Regions from separate parts of the Glaciecola sp. HA4-3 genome, predicted to be linked through region 1. Evidence: predicted binding sites of a transcription regulator. Region 1 holds the regulator's gene; the other holds the start of a gene.
The links. The regulator FNR, encoded in region 1, switches genes on or off when oxygen is low (the NO sensors DNR and NnrR bind a similar motif). The targets are predictions, from matches to a motif close to TTGATCTAGATCAA.
Positions count from the first base shown of each region.

Region 1 (8,408 bases):
CATGATTGATTTATTCATCACGTACAAAGGTATTACCATTACATGATTCAACCTAATAGTAACAACTCCCAATTTGGGGATAAATTAGATGGTAGTTACGATTTCGACATTAAAAGTATTTTTAAGCGTGCACAAACCTTATCTGTGCAAAATAACTGGCTTATTGCACAAGCCTTACTTGCCACGTTAGCAATATTATTTGCCAGTTATTACATGCTACTAAATGCATTTGGCATTTCTGATTTTAGTGCTTTTTTTGAACAAAAAGTGACGCTGTCGCAAAGGCAGCAATTTATTCTTATTATCGCTATAACGCTGCTTCAGGCTCCACTTTGGACGGGTGTTAGTATGCTTGCAATAAAGTACAATAGACAAGGCAATGGGGCATTTTCAAATGTCTTTAATTATTTCATTATTCTACCTAAGATTGCGTTGGCATATTTTGTTATCAGTTCAGTGCTTGAACTGGGTTTGAAGTTGTTTTTCTTACCCGGCGTTTATATTTTTGCAGTAACAACCTTTACGTTGCCACTAATCGCAGACAAAGGCTTACGTCCCTTACAAGCAATTATTTATTCAATCAAAATGAGCCATGTTTATTTGGGTAAAATGTTAGTGTTGTATATGATCTTTTTAGCTATGTTGGTGTTAGTTCTTATCAGTTTTGGGTTCGCCTATTTGTGGGTAGGGCCGTTTTATTACAATGTTAAAGCTGTAATTTACGAAGATTTATTCTGCGTTCCTATTCAAGATGATAAAAACCAAGAAACTATGACTAACGATGGGCTATTCAATGCTTAATAAATATTGGTTAACGCTCATTATTAGTTCGCTGGTGTTCGGGCTTGTTGCGCTGGTATTGATAAACCTTGGGCAGCCAGACAGTAAACTGCCCGCAATTCCAGTACTAGATAATGCCTATGAACCAGTACCAAGCTTCTCTGAATTTAGTGATGTAACCGAAAAAAAAGTCGCTTTTTTCGACTATCTTAGTCCAGCGGTCGAAGCTCAAAATCAATATATATTGGCTCTTAGAGCGCAAATTAAACAGATGCAAAGCGCGCAGTCGTTATCCGAGCAGCAACTAGAAGATTTTAAGTGGTTGATTCAAGAGTATCAAATCGATCAAAGCCTTTCACAAGAAGAAAAGTTTGAGCGCCTACTACTAAAAGTAGACATTATTCCAAAAGCTTTGGTGCTAGTGCAAAGTGCAAATGAATCGGCGTGGGGAAGCTCACGTTTTGCGCAAAACGGTTATAATTTCTTCGGTTTGTGGTGTTTTGCAAAAGGTTGTGGCTTCGTTCCTAGGCAGCGTGATGAAGGCGCATCACATGAGGTTGCTAAATTTGATAACCTATCTACTGCGATGTATGTTTATATGAGAAACATTAACCGTCTTGGACCGTATGAAGAATTACGCGATATTAGATCGAATTTACGACAAAACGGACAAACAATAGAAGCTAAGGCACTCATCGATGGATTAGATAGTTATTCAGAGCGCGGACAAGAATACATTGATGAGCTAGAGCTAATGCTTAAAATTAATCAGGAACTGATCGAATGATAAAATCACTAGGCTTTATATGCTTGTTATTGCCTTTCTTAACACATGCAAATACGCTAGAAGTTGAATATAAAAGCTTTTATAGTCATGTAAAAAAGCTTGATAATGAATCAACACAAGCGCTGCAATTTGCGTTTGGTTTTGTGAACATCCATTCAAAGGCATTGTGTGAAATAAGTGCTGCTCGTATTAGTACCGATAAACAACAAATTCCCATTGTTGTTAGTCCTGAAAATAGGTTCACAGTTCCTAAAGAGAGGGCGTTGAGACTTGCTGACGCGGTGCTAGTGATTGAATTAGTAGAACCATCAAATGTTTGTGACATGTCTGTGCAACTTGAAACGAAACCAGAATATTTACTACATTCATATTCATTAGACGACCTTCAATTTGTTTTTGATCAATACACCGCATTCTTCGACGAAATGGGTGGTTTTTTATCCTTTATGATGCCCAAAGTAAATGGTTTAAAGATCTATTTTGATAAGGATAGTCTGGAGAATACTGATGAGTTGCCTGTAAGGCTTGAAGATAACTACATTGTTATAACACCAGACGATTTTACCCAGCTTGCTGGTGTGACACTCCCTGCAAAACCGTTACGCATAACTGCTGTAACCAACGAATAGTTTAACTTTCGTAGTTATCTATTTTTTCAATATTAAGTTGATATTGAATTTGCTTTGCGATGCGCTCCACCGATTGTCGCCCCTTAATTGCGAGTTCTTCAGCTCGATGGAACTCCAAAAGGCCAACATCTCGTAGCTGTGGTTCAATAAGAAGATCAGGCGGATCGCCAGCAAGTCTTGAACGAGTAACTCGTGCTTGCAATATCTCTAGGGATGAACTCATTACACTCATGATACTCAGGCGCTTTACTTTTATTTGGCTTGGGATCAGGCGAAAACCATTGTTTCATAAAGCCGTCGTTTGCTTTATCCATAAATGCATCTGTTCTTTCCTGATTAGCGTGATGCTCTTGCTCATACTTTTCTATTAGCTGCGGTCTAAAATCAGCACTAAGATTAACGGCAATAACAAAATCAGCACCAAGTTGACGGCATTGGTTCACAGGGACAGGGTTCACCACGGCACCGTCAACTAACCATCTGCCTTCATGCTCAATTGGAGCAAACAGAGCTGGAATTGCGCATGATGCTTGAATTGCATCGTTTATATCACCTTTAGCAAAGATAACTTCCTTACCAGAATATAGATCGGTGGCAACAGCTGTAAAAGGAATATTCATTTGTTCAAAGGAAGGTGCACAAAATGATTCTTTATGTTTTTCAAATACTTTTTGACCACTAGCGAGACCACCGCGTCTAAATCCAATACCTAATAGACTAAATACTTGCCATTCGTTAAGCGTATTTGCCCATGCCTCTAGTTCGTCTAGTTTGCCACTTGCGAATGCTGAACCAACGTAAGCGCCGATAGAGCAGCCTGCAACGATATCTATTTTGATACCAAGTTCTTGCAGTGCGTTAATTATGCCAATGTGGGCCCATCCTCTTGCCGCTCCAGCGCCTAAAGCTAAACCAATCTTCATATAAATCCTTATTTAAGCTCTACAACATCTATGTCAAATTTGCCGTGCTTATCGATATCACTAATCGAATCACTACTAACAACAAGAGGGTCAAAGGCAATATCTTTCTCACCGTTTATAGAAGTTGTTTTTGTAAGTGAGTCAAAGTCAAAATGCTGATTATCTAACAAATGAGAGGGTACAATATTTTGCATCGCTCTAAACATTGATTCTATTCGTCCAGGAAATTGTAAATGCCAGTCTTGTAGCATTTTCTTAATATTCTTACGTTGAAGGTTTTCTTGTGAACCACACAAATTGCAAGGGATGATAGGGAAACTCATCGCATTTGCATATTTTTGTAAATCGTTTTCTTGGCAAAAGGCGAGGGGACGAATAACAATATTTTCGTTATCATCGCTGACCAACTTTGGCGGCATAGATTTTAGTCTGCCGCCATAAAACATGTTTAACATCATCGTTTCTATCATGTCATCTCTATGATGACCTAGCGCAATTTTACTCGCCTTTATTTCTTTCGCCGTCCTATACAATATACCTCTTCTTAGTCGCGAGCATAAGGAGCAGGTCGTTTTACCTTCAGGGATTTTGTCTGTGACTATACTGTAGGTATCTTCTTCAACAATTTTGTAGCTTACCCCCAAAGCTTTAAGGTATGAAGGCAACACATGTTCAGGAAAACCGGGCTGTTTTTGATCTAAATTAACGGCCGTGATACTAAAGCTGATGGGGGCTATTCGCTGAAAATACATTAAAATATCGAGCAGGGCATAACTATCTTTACCGCCAGAAACGCACACCATTATATGATCGCCATCCTCAATCATATTGTAAGTTTGTATGGCTTTTCCGGTTTCACGTCTAAGACGTTTTTGAAGTTTATTAAAGTTGGTAGAGCTTTTTTGTTTAGCTAACACAGTATCATCTTTAGAAATTTTAAAACGGGGTGATTATAAACAAGGATCTAGTCTTTGACTATGATTTGAAGACCAAAAGTATCATTAATGCGGGTGTATTTGAGCGACTTCACTGATTCATTCGAATGTATTCAACAGACTGTGAAGCCTTTAAAGTAGCGTTTTGGCTTTCGGTTAACAGGCCGATGTAATCGCAATTTCGTTTTCAGGCATCCGCTGTTTAAGGCCCTGATCGTCAAGAATAGTGATCAATTTACCTTCGACACTAATAAGGCCTTCTTTTTGAAAACGCGTTAATAACCTTGATATTGTCTCAACTGTCAAACCAAGATAGTTTCCTATTTCATTGCGAGTCATCGATAAATGGAATTGTTTGGCAGAATAACCACGCTCATCAAATCGCTGCGATAAATGACTGATGAAGTGTAACAAACGCTCTTCTGCACTTCTTTTACTCAGTAGCATCATCAAATCATGATCATGTTTAATTTCGGAGCTCATGAACTTCATAATCTGTTGACGCAATTTAGGGTAGTTCGCTGATACTTCTTCTAAGGTGTTGTAGGGTAACTCGCAAACCATAGCTGTTTCTAGTGCTTGCGTGAAGCTTTGATGTTGAGAGTCCTTTAAAGCATCAAAACCGATAATATCACCAGGAAAATGAAAACCAATAACCTGTTCAACGCCGTCTTTACCGCTAATATACGATTTAAACGAACCTGATCTAACCGCAAACAAAGAGTGAAATTTATCACCAGCATTCACTAGCTTATCGTGTTTGTGCAAAGGCTTCTTGCGCTCAATGATTTCGTCAAGCGACTCCAATTCATTTTTATTGAGACTAACAGGAAGACAAAGATGACTAAAGCTACAGCTTTGGCAGTGGATGGACATTTCAGGTAATTTAGGCATAAGCTACTAACCTTTGCGTATTTTAGATCATATTTATACTCTTAAATAATTCAAAGGTCAAAATTATTGCAAAAACAAATAGTAACAAAGCAATAATTTGTCTAGTTCTAATGTTCTGTAGCAGTGGCATTAAGAAACTTGCCCCCATGCTACTAGCAAGAAGCGCCGGCAAAGTGCCTAAGCCAAATGCAAACATAAATATTGCGCCTTGCAAGGCACTAGTGCTCGATAACGACCATGTTAATGCAGAGTAAACCAAGCCGCAGGGTAACCAGCCCCATATAAAACCATAAGCGATAGTATGAAGGGGACTTTTAAATGGAATAAAACGTTTTGCTAACGGTGAAATATGCCGCCATACCGATGCGCCGGCTTTTTCTAAGACTATCAAGCCCTTAAAAATATCACTAATATAGAGCGACAATAATACAAGAAAAACAATACTAAGAGATTGTAAAATCACTAAGCCTGTTAGTAGGCTGCTACTAACAATACCGCCAATCAACCCAGTGAGCCCACCAGCAAGTGTATAAGCAAAGATTCGGCCAAGGTTATAGCACCATATGTAGGGCTGCACCGATGCGCCTTTTGGAATAGCAAAGGTAAATGCTGACGCAATTCCGCCACACATACCTATACAATGAACACCGCCAGCTAGACCAATTAAAAAAGCAGTGATTGGCAACCATTCAGGCACCAGTATTACCTTTGTCATCGTGCTTGCTTGGCGAAGTTTTTGATGAGGAGGGTTTGTTTTCTTCTTTTAAATCATCATCAAATAAAATACTGTAACCTTGTCGTTCTAAATCATCGAACTGGTTAGATTTTACGGCCCAAAAAAACACGCCAATCGCAATAGCAATAATAATAACAGCCAATGGAATAAGAACAAATATTACACTCATGAGATTTTACTCTTTAAAATCATAGCTTATCGCATTAATCGTGTTGAGTTGTAAACCACGATGACAGAACTCAATGACATTCCTAATGCAGCTTGCCATGGTGTCAATATACCAAAGACTGCAAAAGGTAGAACGCTGATATTGTATCCTAGTGCCCAAGCAATGTTCTGCTTTATTTTTCGTTTGGTTTGCTTAGCCATAAATAGTACATCAATTAATGAGCTTAGCTTCGGGTTTAATAATACGATATCAGCTGCATTTTTTGCTAAATCAGAAGCGTTTCCAACCGCTATTGACACATCGGCTGCCGCTAGTACGGGTGCGTCATTAATGCCATCACCGAGCATCAATACTTGAGAGCCCTGTTGATGTTTTTGTTGAACAAAAGCCAATTTTGCTTCTGGATGTCTATCACCAATTGCGTTCTTAATATTAAGTTGTTTTGCGACAACTTCAACATTAGCTTGTGCGTCTCCGCTAAGCACACTTAACTCATAATCAGATAGGATAGCGATGATGTCACTTGCTCCATCCTGTACAGTATCTGTCACCCAAAATGCGCCAACTAACCTCTTATTGATGCAAAAAAGAACATTAGCTCCCAGCAAACTTTCTTTTAGCGAGTTAATTGAGGCGAGATCTATTTGGCTTTCGACATATTTCTTAGACCCTATCACACAAGCAAACCCGTCTAGGGTTGCGCTCACGCCTTTGCCGATTTCAACATTGAAATCACTCATTAGCGCGGGCGTATCGCGTTCGAGTTGATATCGACTAAACGCACTAGCGATAGGATGCTCAGAGCGCTGTTCAATCAAATAAGCCATTGATAATATATCATGTTCGTTTAGCGACAAATCATTTAACGCGTCTGGAATGATAAAGTGCTTATTTATCGAAAATTGCCCCTTAGTTAATGTTCCTGTTTTGTCAAAAATAATATCGCTTATGTGAGTCAACTGTTCTAGCGCATCCGCTCTTTTGAGCAAGATCCCTAATTGGTTTAGTCTGGCCATCGAACATGTTAATGCTGAAGGTGTAGCAAGTCCAAGAGCGCAGGGGCAGGTGGCAACTAATACCGATATGGTTATCCAAAACGCATGTTCATTGCCCTGCCAATGCCAAAATGCAAATGTTAAGGCCGATACTAATAAAACAACCGTGACAAAGTATCGAGATAACATATCGGCAATAGCGGCAACTTTCGGTTTATTCGCTAGTGCTTGTTCTTGTAGCCGTAAAATTTGGTTCATCATTGCATATTTTACACTAGCACTGGTTCTAATGGTCACGGCCCCTTGTTGATTTAACGAGCCTGCATAGACGATTTCAGACTTAGATTTGACAACAGGCTCAAACTCGCCGGTTAACATTGATTCATCAAAGGTACTTTTTCCACTTAGAATAAGCCCATCTACTGGCACCGTTTCTCCCGCTTTTACTAATACCTCATCTCCTTTTTTAATCTGTTTGGCTAACACAGATATCCAATTCTCGCCTTCTAATTTAGTTGCGGTGACCGGAATTAATTTGAGCATGTTTGACGATATTAGAGTCGCTTTATGACGCGAGCGGTGTTCTAAAAAACGGCTAATCAATAAAAAGAAAACAAACATGCAGATAGATTCAAAATAGACTTCCCCTGTACTTTTATTGACCGCCATTACACCCGCAATATAGGTAAGAACGATCGCAATTGTAATAGGGACGTCCATGTTGACCGTTTTAGCCTGTATAGCCTTGATTGCACTAATATAAAATATGCTACCTGAATACAATACAACTGGCGTTGTTAATAAAAGACTGACTGCATTAAAATATGCAATAGCATCTTCATCTATGTTTCCAAAAATATCGAAGTATTGCCCCATCGCCAGCATCATTACTTGCATTGTCATAATGCCCGCTAAACCCAGTTTCTTTAGAAAACTTTTATGTTCTTTTTTATATGATGCTTCATGAGTATCAGGCTGGAAGGGAAGTGATTCGTATCCAATAGATTTTAACCGAGATAAAACGCCTGAGAGTTTTATTTCGTGGTCATCCCATGTCACCATAGCGCGTCTTGCAGAGACATTTACTGAAACTTGTTTAATGCCTGATAACTTAGACAGTTGTTTTTCAATTAACCAGCCACAAGCCGCGCATGTTATCCCTTCGACAGTTAGCTGAATCTCTTTGTGTTTTCCCTGTTCAAACACAAATTCCTCTTGCAGTTCAGGCTCGTCATAAACGGCTAGTTTTGCCATTGTATTTTCAAGAGCCGCATCACCTCGTGCAGCTAATTCGGTTCTAAATTCGTAGTAATCTTCCAAGCCATTGTCGACAATAGCTTGCGATACTGCCTGACAGCCAAGGGCAGCACATGTGGTGAGTGATTGACCTAATGGTGACAGGAAAGGCATCTTTTTCTAAATTAGGCAGACCACAATGGAAGCATCCGCCTTGAGGTATCACTATGCTCATGTTTAATACTGGCTTTTATAGTCGCAATTATTAAGTGGGATTAAAATCAAATGGCACACGTTGTGGCAGCACCAGCCGCTTTTGTACTT
Region 1 covers NZ_CM146340.1:1,530,573-1,538,980, reverse strand. The annotation lists gene ACZ1G6_RS07280 (LysE family translocator) at 1-5, shown strand, start outside; gene ACZ1G6_RS07275 (hypothetical protein) at 43-801, shown strand; gene ACZ1G6_RS07270 (glucosaminidase domain-containing protein) at 794-1,567, shown strand; gene ACZ1G6_RS07265 (DUF2987 domain-containing protein) at 1,564-2,196, shown strand; partial or broken gene rssA (patatin-like phospholipase RssA) at 2,198-3,119, opposite strand; gene ttcA (tRNA 2-thiocytidine(32) synthetase TtcA) at 3,128-4,036, opposite strand; gene fnr (fumarate/nitrate reduction transcriptional regulator Fnr) at 4,211-4,948, opposite strand; gene ACZ1G6_RS07245 (sulfite exporter TauE/SafE family protein) at 4,971-5,663, opposite strand; gene ccoS (cbb3-type cytochrome oxidase assembly protein CcoS) at 5,638-5,853, opposite strand; gene ACZ1G6_RS07235 (heavy metal translocating P-type ATPase) at 5,880-7,568, opposite strand; partial or broken gene ACZ1G6_RS07230 (heavy metal translocating P-type ATPase metal-binding domain-containing protein) at 7,899-8,319, opposite strand; gene ACZ1G6_RS07225 (FixH family protein) at 8,350-8,408, opposite strand, start outside.

Region 2 (8,408 bases), 420 kb from region 1:
TATGACACAAGTAAAACGACGGAGCTTTTCTGTCATATGGTAAATAAATATCATGCACTTGGCGGCTGGCCCATTAAATAACAAACGTATATTTTATTACATCAAAAACACTTGCTTTTAATCTAAATAACAACTATTATCATTTACATTGTTACTTGAGTTGAGATTGAAATGTTCGTTTGTGTCTGTCATGGGATTACTGATAAGCAAATTGAGAACGCTGTTGTCGAACATGGCGTTGGTAATATTCGTGAGCTAAAACAAACCCTAAATGTGGGAACTAAATGTGGTACCTGCATCAATATGGCGCAACAAATCATTGATTTAACTATTGTCGATGAAACACTTTTTAAAGATGTTGGTTAACACTACTTTGATAATAAAAAAGCCGCTAATTAGCGGCTTTTTTGTTTAAGATATCGTTACTCTTCGCTGGGCTTATTTTTATCCGCTACCTCTTTAATTAAGGTCTGTAACTCACCTTGTTGGAACATTTCCATGATAATGTCACAGCCACCAACAAGTTCTCCATCAACCCACAACTGCGGAAACGTAGGCCAATCCGCATATCTTGGTAATTCAGCTCTAATGTCAGGATTCTGCAAAATATCAACATAAGCAAATTGCTCATTACATGACATTAATGCTTGAGACGCTTGAGAAGAAAACCCACATGAAGGCAGTTTTGGCGAGCCTTTCATATATAACAAAATTGGGTTTTCGCTGATCTGTTCTTTAATCTTATCTATAGTTTCCATGTTGCTACCATATTATTCATCATCAAGAAAATATGCGGTTGAAAAATTTTATTTCAAGCCCATATAGTGGATACAAAGATAATACTACGAAAATATAAACAAAACTGATCTTGTTCAGTAGAATTAGAGAATATCTTATTAGTAATTATTTTATTGTGCGCCTGTATCAATCAATTTTTAGCGCTACACTTTAAACAAGTTTGACATACATAAATGGAGAGACCAAATGGCTTTTGAATTACCAGCACTACCTTACGAAAAAACTGCTTTAGAACCTCATATTTCAGCTGAAACGCTAGATTTTCACCATGGTAAGCATCACGCCACATACGTGACGAAGCTAAATGGTTTAATCGAGGGTACTGACTTTGCGAATAAGTCCCTAGAAGAAATTGTTAAAACAAGCGAAGGTGGTTTGTTCAACAACGCTGCTCAAACGTGGAATCACACTTTTTATTGGAATAGTTTAAGTCCAAACGGTGGCGGTGAAGCAAGTGGTGCACTTGCAGACGCAATTAACGCAAAGTGGGGGTCTTTTGCGGAGTTTAGAGCGGCATTCAATGATAAAGCTGTTAATAATTTTGGCGCTAGCTGGACTTGGTTAGTTAAAACAGCAGATGGTAGCTTAGATATCGTTAATACTAGCAATGCTGGTACGCCGATTACGCAAGATGGTGTCACGCCATTGTTGACCGTAGATTTGTGGGAACACGCATATTATATCGACTATAGAAATGTGCGTCCTAACTACCTAGAAGGTTTTTGGGCACTTGCAAACTGGGAATTTGCGTCAAGTAACTTTGCTAGCTAATTCCTGTTACAATTAATAAAGGGCCTTAAAAGAGGCCCTTTTTTTGTTACTTTACTCTGCGTTAGCAAGTGCTTTGCGATTGCAAACAAATGCTATCATCGTATCGTCAGGAGACATTTTTACCCTCGACACACCATTTTGACATTCTTCTACTGGCAAGATAAGACGTGTCCATTCTAATTGAAATACTAAACCATTTGATGTTTCGACAAGCTTTCTAATATAGTAATCTGTACCATCACTTGCAATTATATGCCCTTGCGATGAGACGTCAAAATACTGTGTTCCCTCAGGTAAAGCATCTATCTGAAAGGTTTTTTCTTGACCTAAATGATAGGCATTTAACCAATCTCCATCATCATGCTTTGAATACAAGAACCAGTCACTAGCTTTATATTGATAAAGACTTGCTCCTATATTCTCATCCAATTTTGTCCCAATTAATTCTGTTTCAGCAATTGTCGCTTTTACCAGTTTGTGTGGTTCGTCTAACACAAACAAAAGTAGTTCATTGGCATTAAGCCAAACATGATATCCAACAGGCTCAATAGCAGGCACTAAATGCCGCTCAAGTTTGCCTTGCATAGATAATTCCCAAAGTTCCTGTAAGCCTTGCTCATTAACCCTAATTACTGAAAACGCATTTTTATTTGGTACAGGCGTAGGAGAATATTCACTTTCGGCTGATTCTGTAATATTGCTTATCTCGCCCAATTCGAGATCAAAATGAAAAATGTCAGTTTGCAGATTTTCGCCACTGCCAAGCATTTCTGTAAAAAATAAGTGCCTGTCACTGAAAAAATAAGGCTGGTTAGTATAACTAGGGGAATCTGTCACCCTAAACAATTCTTTTACCGGCTTTTTATCGTCAAAATCAATGCGACCAATCCAAATATCACTGCCAGGATCTGTTTGAGCAAACACTGCTGTAACATTGATTGACACTAAAAAGAACAATACTGTAATCGACATGAAAAATTTGAACACGGTTCTTCCTTATTACTTTAAATTTTAGCTATATCTCACCCAATACCTAGCCCTTAGGACGTTGACACATATTTGGTTTGGTACATCATCATGCACAACAAAATAACAGCTCCTGTCAAAGCCATTATCGCTGAAAACAAGAAGCTGATGCTCGCCCCTTCTCCTTGTTGCCATAAATAGCCAGCAACAACACTACCTAGCGCCCCACCTGCACCAAATGCAATGGAAACATATAGCGCTTGAGCTCTGCTTTGAAAGTCTGCTGAAAATTTTTGACTTAAAAAGTAGACGGACGCTGCATGTGTCAAGCCAAAGCTTAAGGCATGTAAAATTTGGCTAAAAACAATGATCATAAAATGTTGAGCCAAATACGCTAGTAGCAGCCAACGAATAAAGGTCATAAACATGCTAACGGCTAATAAAGTCAATACATTAAACCGTTTTAACAGCTTAGCAGCAAGCATAAAGATAATTATTTCAGCCATAACGCCTATACTGATAAATATACCTGTTTGTGTCGCAGAATAAGATAAATCGTTCATGTATAGCGAAAAGAAACTATAAAACGTTCCAAAGCTCACCTGCAACAAGGTATTTGATAACAGAAAAACAATAAATGTAAGACTAACAACAAATCGCCATTGCCCATTTCTTTGCTTATGTGGTGTTGATGTATGGTCAATAGCTTTGACACACAAAGTACTAAGGTACAAAGCAAATAAGACAATTGCCGAAGCGTAAACAATGACCTGCTTACCCCAAACATCGATTAATGCGCCTACTGTCAAACTACAAGTAATAAAACCGATACTTCCCCACAGCCTTAAGCGCCCGTATCCTCCTTTTTGCTCTTTGCTTGCATTCACCGTTATCACTTCAAGCTGAGGCAGAACAGCCGTCCAAAACATCATCATCAGACATAATATTATGGTTAATGTCCAATAACTATCAGCCCAAAAAATACCCAAGAAGACAAAAAAAGCAAGCAAACACCCTCCTCGCAGGATACGTTCACTGCGAGCATTTTTATCTGCCATATCAGCCCATAAATAAGGTCCAATAATACGAGAAACTGCTACAAGCGCTAACAGGCTGCCAATTTGGGTAGAATTTAAGCCTTTTTCGTCTAAATATAACCCTGCAAAAGGCGCAAAAATGCCAAGCAAACCAAAATAGAAAAAGTATGTTGTTGAAAGAAAAAATCGATTTCGCGCCGAATTTGCAGAAAAATCTAGCTTTGCCCCAAGCAATATCGACAGTAAACTTTCCACCTGCGCTTAGGGTTTCTGTGCAGGTATAATAGGCGTTATCGATTTAACACCATTGTTTTGACCTTGGTGTCGCAAGAGATGATCCATCAGCACTAGAGCAAGCATAGCTTCAGCAATTGGCACTGCGCGAATACCAACACAGGGGTCATGGCGCCCTTTTGTAATAATTTCAGAGGCATTGCCATGCACATCAACACTTTGACCAGAAATACTAATACTCGACGTGGGCTTTAGGGCCATGTGTACAAGGACTTCTTGACCGGTCGAAATGCCCCCTAATACGCCACCTGAGTGATTCGTATGAAAACCATCAGGTGAAATCTCGTCACGGTGTTGCGTCCCCTTTTGATTAACAACATCAAAACCATCGCCTAGCTCAACTCCTTTAACGGCATTAATACCCATCATCGCATGGGCGATATCTGCATCGAGTCTATCAAACACTGGTTCACCTAAGCCTAATGGTACATTTGTCGCCGAAACACTTACTCGTGCGCCAATTGAGTTTCCTTCTTTTTTTAAGTCCCTCATGTATTGCTCTAGCGCTTCTAACTTAGTTTCATCAGGACAAAAGAAAGGGTTTGTATTGGTGACACTATGGTCAACTTTATCGATTTTAATTGGGCCTAATTGTGAAATATATCCTCTAATTTCGACACCAAAATGTTGTTTAAGGTATTTTTTTGCGATGCCACCAGCGGCTACCCGTATTGCTGTTTCGCGGGCGGAAGAACGACCGCCACCTCTATAGTCGCGCAGGCCATATTTTTGTTGATAGGTATAATCTGCGTGTCCAGTGCCTGAAACTATCTTTGATTTTCGAATAATCTTGGCTGCGTTGATCAGTGTTATTAATCAATAAACCAATGCTAGTTCCCGTTGTTTGTCCCTCGAAAACCCCTGATAAGATTTTGACTTCGTCAGATTCTCGTCTTGCCGTAGTAAACTTAGACGTGCTCTGGCTTGCGCCTGTCGAGATCGCCTTGCAAGTCTGTTTCGTCTAAAGCTAAGCCTGGAGGACAACCATCTACGATTCCGCCTATTGCGATACCATGACTTTCTCCAAACGTCGTAACCGTAAATAGTTTACCAAAGGTGTTACCGGACATTTATTTTCCTTATTTAATATTGTCTAACAGGTGCTGCTGTGCAATTAATTGTGATTTATCGATCGCAAAAATGCCACTTCCACCCTTTTCCAACTCAAGCCATTGAACCTCAAAATCGCCAAACCGTTGAGTAAAATTAACTTCACTATTCCCCACTTCCACAAACAACCAAGCTCCTTCGCTCATATAATCTGCGGCCGCTTTGAGTATACGCACAGTTATATCAAGGCCATCACTGCCGCTAGCTAACGCGCGCTGCGGTTCATGAAGATACTCCTGAGGCAAATCATTCATATCTTGTTCGTCGACATAAGGAGGGTTAACAACAATAAGATCGTAAAGTTGTCCATCTAATGCACCAAACAAGTCAGACTCAATAGGATAGACTCGTTCACTAAGTTGGTACTCATCAATATTTAATGACGCTACATCTAAGGCCTGCGAATCAATATCAACAGCATCTACATAGGCGTCTGGAAAACAAGTAGCCAATGCAATTGCGATACAACCGCCGCCTGTACACATATCTAAAACATGATTAGGAGAATGCTTAAGGAAAGGTGAAAAACCCGATTCAATTACTTCAGACAAAGGTGAGCGAGGAATAAGCACTCTTTCGTCCACATAAAATGGCATACCCGCAAACCAAGCTTGATTGGTAATATATGCCAATGGCAATGCTTGCTCACAACGTACTTTACACCAATCAAATATGCGAGCACGCTCGGGTTTTGTCAGCACTGCGCCATAAAGCATTTTCTGATCATCTTCTGATAAATCCAATGGCAATGAAATTGCACAAAAGACTAGGCGACTGGATTCTTCCCAAGCGCTTGCGCTACCATGGCCAAAATAAAGATCATATTGATGCATACAAGATGTTACCCACCTTATATAGTCTAGTACGGTAGATAGATCGTTAACAACCTCGTTCTCAGCTATAAATATAGACGCATTGTCTTGTTTCATTTAATGACCGCCATTAACTAAACTCACGTAATGTAAGTAAATAAGTTCACTCGTGTATCGTAGAGCAGTATAATATCGAAACTTTGGCGAATATGCTCTGAAATAAACTCAAATGACTGAAAAAAAGCCCAACAAAGAAGACATTAACGAATTTACTAAGATGTTTGCTGATGCAAAACGCGTATCGCATGACAAATATGTGCCCTCACGCGCAGAAAAAAATATGGCAAAGCAACGGAAATCTCGCATAGATGTATTGTCTGATATCACACAAGATAAACGTAACAGCGCAAGCATTGCTTTATCGGATGAATACGAGGCACATTGGCTACAAAATAAACCAATACAATATTTAAATGAGAATTGCAGAGAACATAAAGATGCGTTAAAAAAGCTAAAATCTGGTGCAATCCCACCAGATCTGATTGTTGACTTGCATGGTTGTACCGTTAAAGAGGCTAAATATGAGCTGGTGGCATCTGTGTCGCAAGCATATAAAAAGCATTATGCATGCATTAACGTTATTCATGGTCATGGCAACGGTATTTTGAAGCAAAAGATACCCAACTATCTTATTCAAATGCCACAAGTAGCTGGATTTGTGCGTGCACCCAAAGAATATGGAGGCCAAGCAGGACTATTAGTCTTGACCAACATAGATTTAGACGAGTTTAAACTTCAACCCTAAAGACATGCTTTGGCGATCAAAGATCTTCATTTACATTATGCACAAATAAATAAACGTAATAAGCGCAAATTGCAATAACCACAAAGATACCAAGAATTGAACCCCATGCTACTGGATCAGAAATAAGTAAGTCCCACATGATAATCACCTTTTTTTAAGTTAACAGTTTATAAGAATAAGCTTCTCGCCTTATTCAATATGTACTCACAATAAACCGTTTCTTAACCTAAGAGATGATCCAGATCAAACAAACTTTCAGTCAAAACATTGCTGTATAAAAAACTTAACCTAGATCAATTTTTTGGCGTTTATAGCGCAGGCTTTCTTTTCTTTTATTTGATTTGTATGTTAGGAAAACAACTTCATAAACCAACCTTTCTCTAGGTCGTCTTCGCATGTCCTAAGTTGAGCTGCATATCGTTGTGAGCGTTGCTCAACCTTATTGGCGACATCTTGAAGCTAAGGCTTTTTGTTGATATGTCTTACGACGGTAACCGCCCCACCCCTCGTGATAATTTAAATATTGCTGACCCGCATCCCATTTAGACACGCTATTGACTTGATGTGTTTTGCTAATGAACCACCCCATAAAATCAATCGCATCTTCGAAATCGTCTCTATCGGCAAAACTATTACCTGTTTCACGCTTGTAATCATCCCATGTCATCGTTTTGGCTTGGGCGTAACCATATGCGGTACTGACTCTACCCCATGGTATTAAACCAAAGAAAATATAATCACGAGGCGGCCTAGCGTCATGCCGAAAAGAACTTTCTTGATACATCATTGCCATCGGTACATGAATTGGCACTCCCCACTCATCTCTCATATCAGCCGCTGCGTCATACCAATCATCTTTTTCTTCAAAAATACTGCATAAGTTTTCGCGATCCGATGGCGGCGTAGTGGTACAACCACCTAGCAGAGCAATTAAAATAAGGCTTGTAGTAAAATAGTAAACTTTTTTTAAAAACATTAGGAACTAAATCTCAATTGTTTGTTCTTATCATTGTGTGTAAGAATTTTGTTTTCCCTTTGTGTGTTTAGCCTGACGTAATTACGTCAGGCTTTTTTTTGTCGTTTTACACAGTCGGGGGTTTAGCGTTAGCAAAATACTCACTTAAAAACCTTGAAAATGCTTTTTGAGGAGCCGCTTCAATTTGCCTTTGTTTTTCTAAAGATACTAGCGCTTCGTGAGTAAACATCTGCTTTGTAAACTGCCTATACTCTTGCATCATGCTATGCTGTTTATACTCTTTTGCTAATTCAAGACCTAACATACTATTGTCAATACGATTATCTAATAAGGTTGACAGCCATCTTCCCGAAGGTGTTTGTTCAGGTGCGCAGAATTTTTCTATTTGCGCCTCAACAGCTTTAGTATATTTACCGGTACTATTAGCTTTATCTAAAATCCTAGCAACCGACATTAATTCAGTGGACAAAGAAGTCCCCCATTCACTTAACAAGACTTCGTTGCCGTCTTGATTCAATCGTAAGTTTGGATCTCTTCCCTGCAAAACGACTTTATTTACGTTTGATTGAGTAATTGTAAATGTCTCGTTGGTAAATTGATCTGAGGGCGTCAAAAGGCAATACAGCAAGAATGTATCTAAAAAATAGAACTGCTCTTGGTTAATTCCCACAGGGGAGTACGGGTTGACATCTAATGATCTTATTTCAAGGTAACTTACCCCTCTATCTTCCAAAGCGTTTGTTGGCATTTCGAGTGATTTAGCAACCTGTTTAGGCCTAATCGGCGAATATAGCTCATTTTCTATTTGAATTACTTTATTATTTAGCTGTTGCCAACCT
Region 2 covers NZ_CM146340.1:1,115,553-1,123,960, reverse strand. The annotation lists gene rnt (ribonuclease T) at 1-81, shown strand, start outside; gene ACZ1G6_RS05380 ((2Fe-2S)-binding protein) at 172-366, shown strand; gene ACZ1G6_RS05375 (Grx4 family monothiol glutaredoxin) at 423-758, opposite strand; gene ACZ1G6_RS05370 (Fe-Mn family superoxide dismutase) at 985-1,569, shown strand; gene ACZ1G6_RS05365 (TolB-like translocation protein) at 1,621-2,556, opposite strand; gene ACZ1G6_RS05360 (MFS transporter) at 2,610-3,827, opposite strand; partial or broken gene aroC (chorismate synthase) at 3,834-4,936, opposite strand; gene prmB (50S ribosomal protein L3 N(5)-glutamine methyltransferase) at 4,946-5,905, opposite strand; gene smrB (endonuclease SmrB) at 6,018-6,593, shown strand; gene ACZ1G6_RS05340 (DUF3149 domain-containing protein) at 6,610-6,732, opposite strand; partial or broken gene ACZ1G6_RS05335 (transglycosylase SLT domain-containing protein) at 6,942-7,569, opposite strand; gene gshA (glutamate--cysteine ligase) at 7,676-8,408, opposite strand, start outside.
Region 2: ACZ1G6_RS05340 (DUF3149 domain-containing protein) is a predicted target of FNR. The motif match lies at 6,827-6,840, and genes of this name have one in related genera.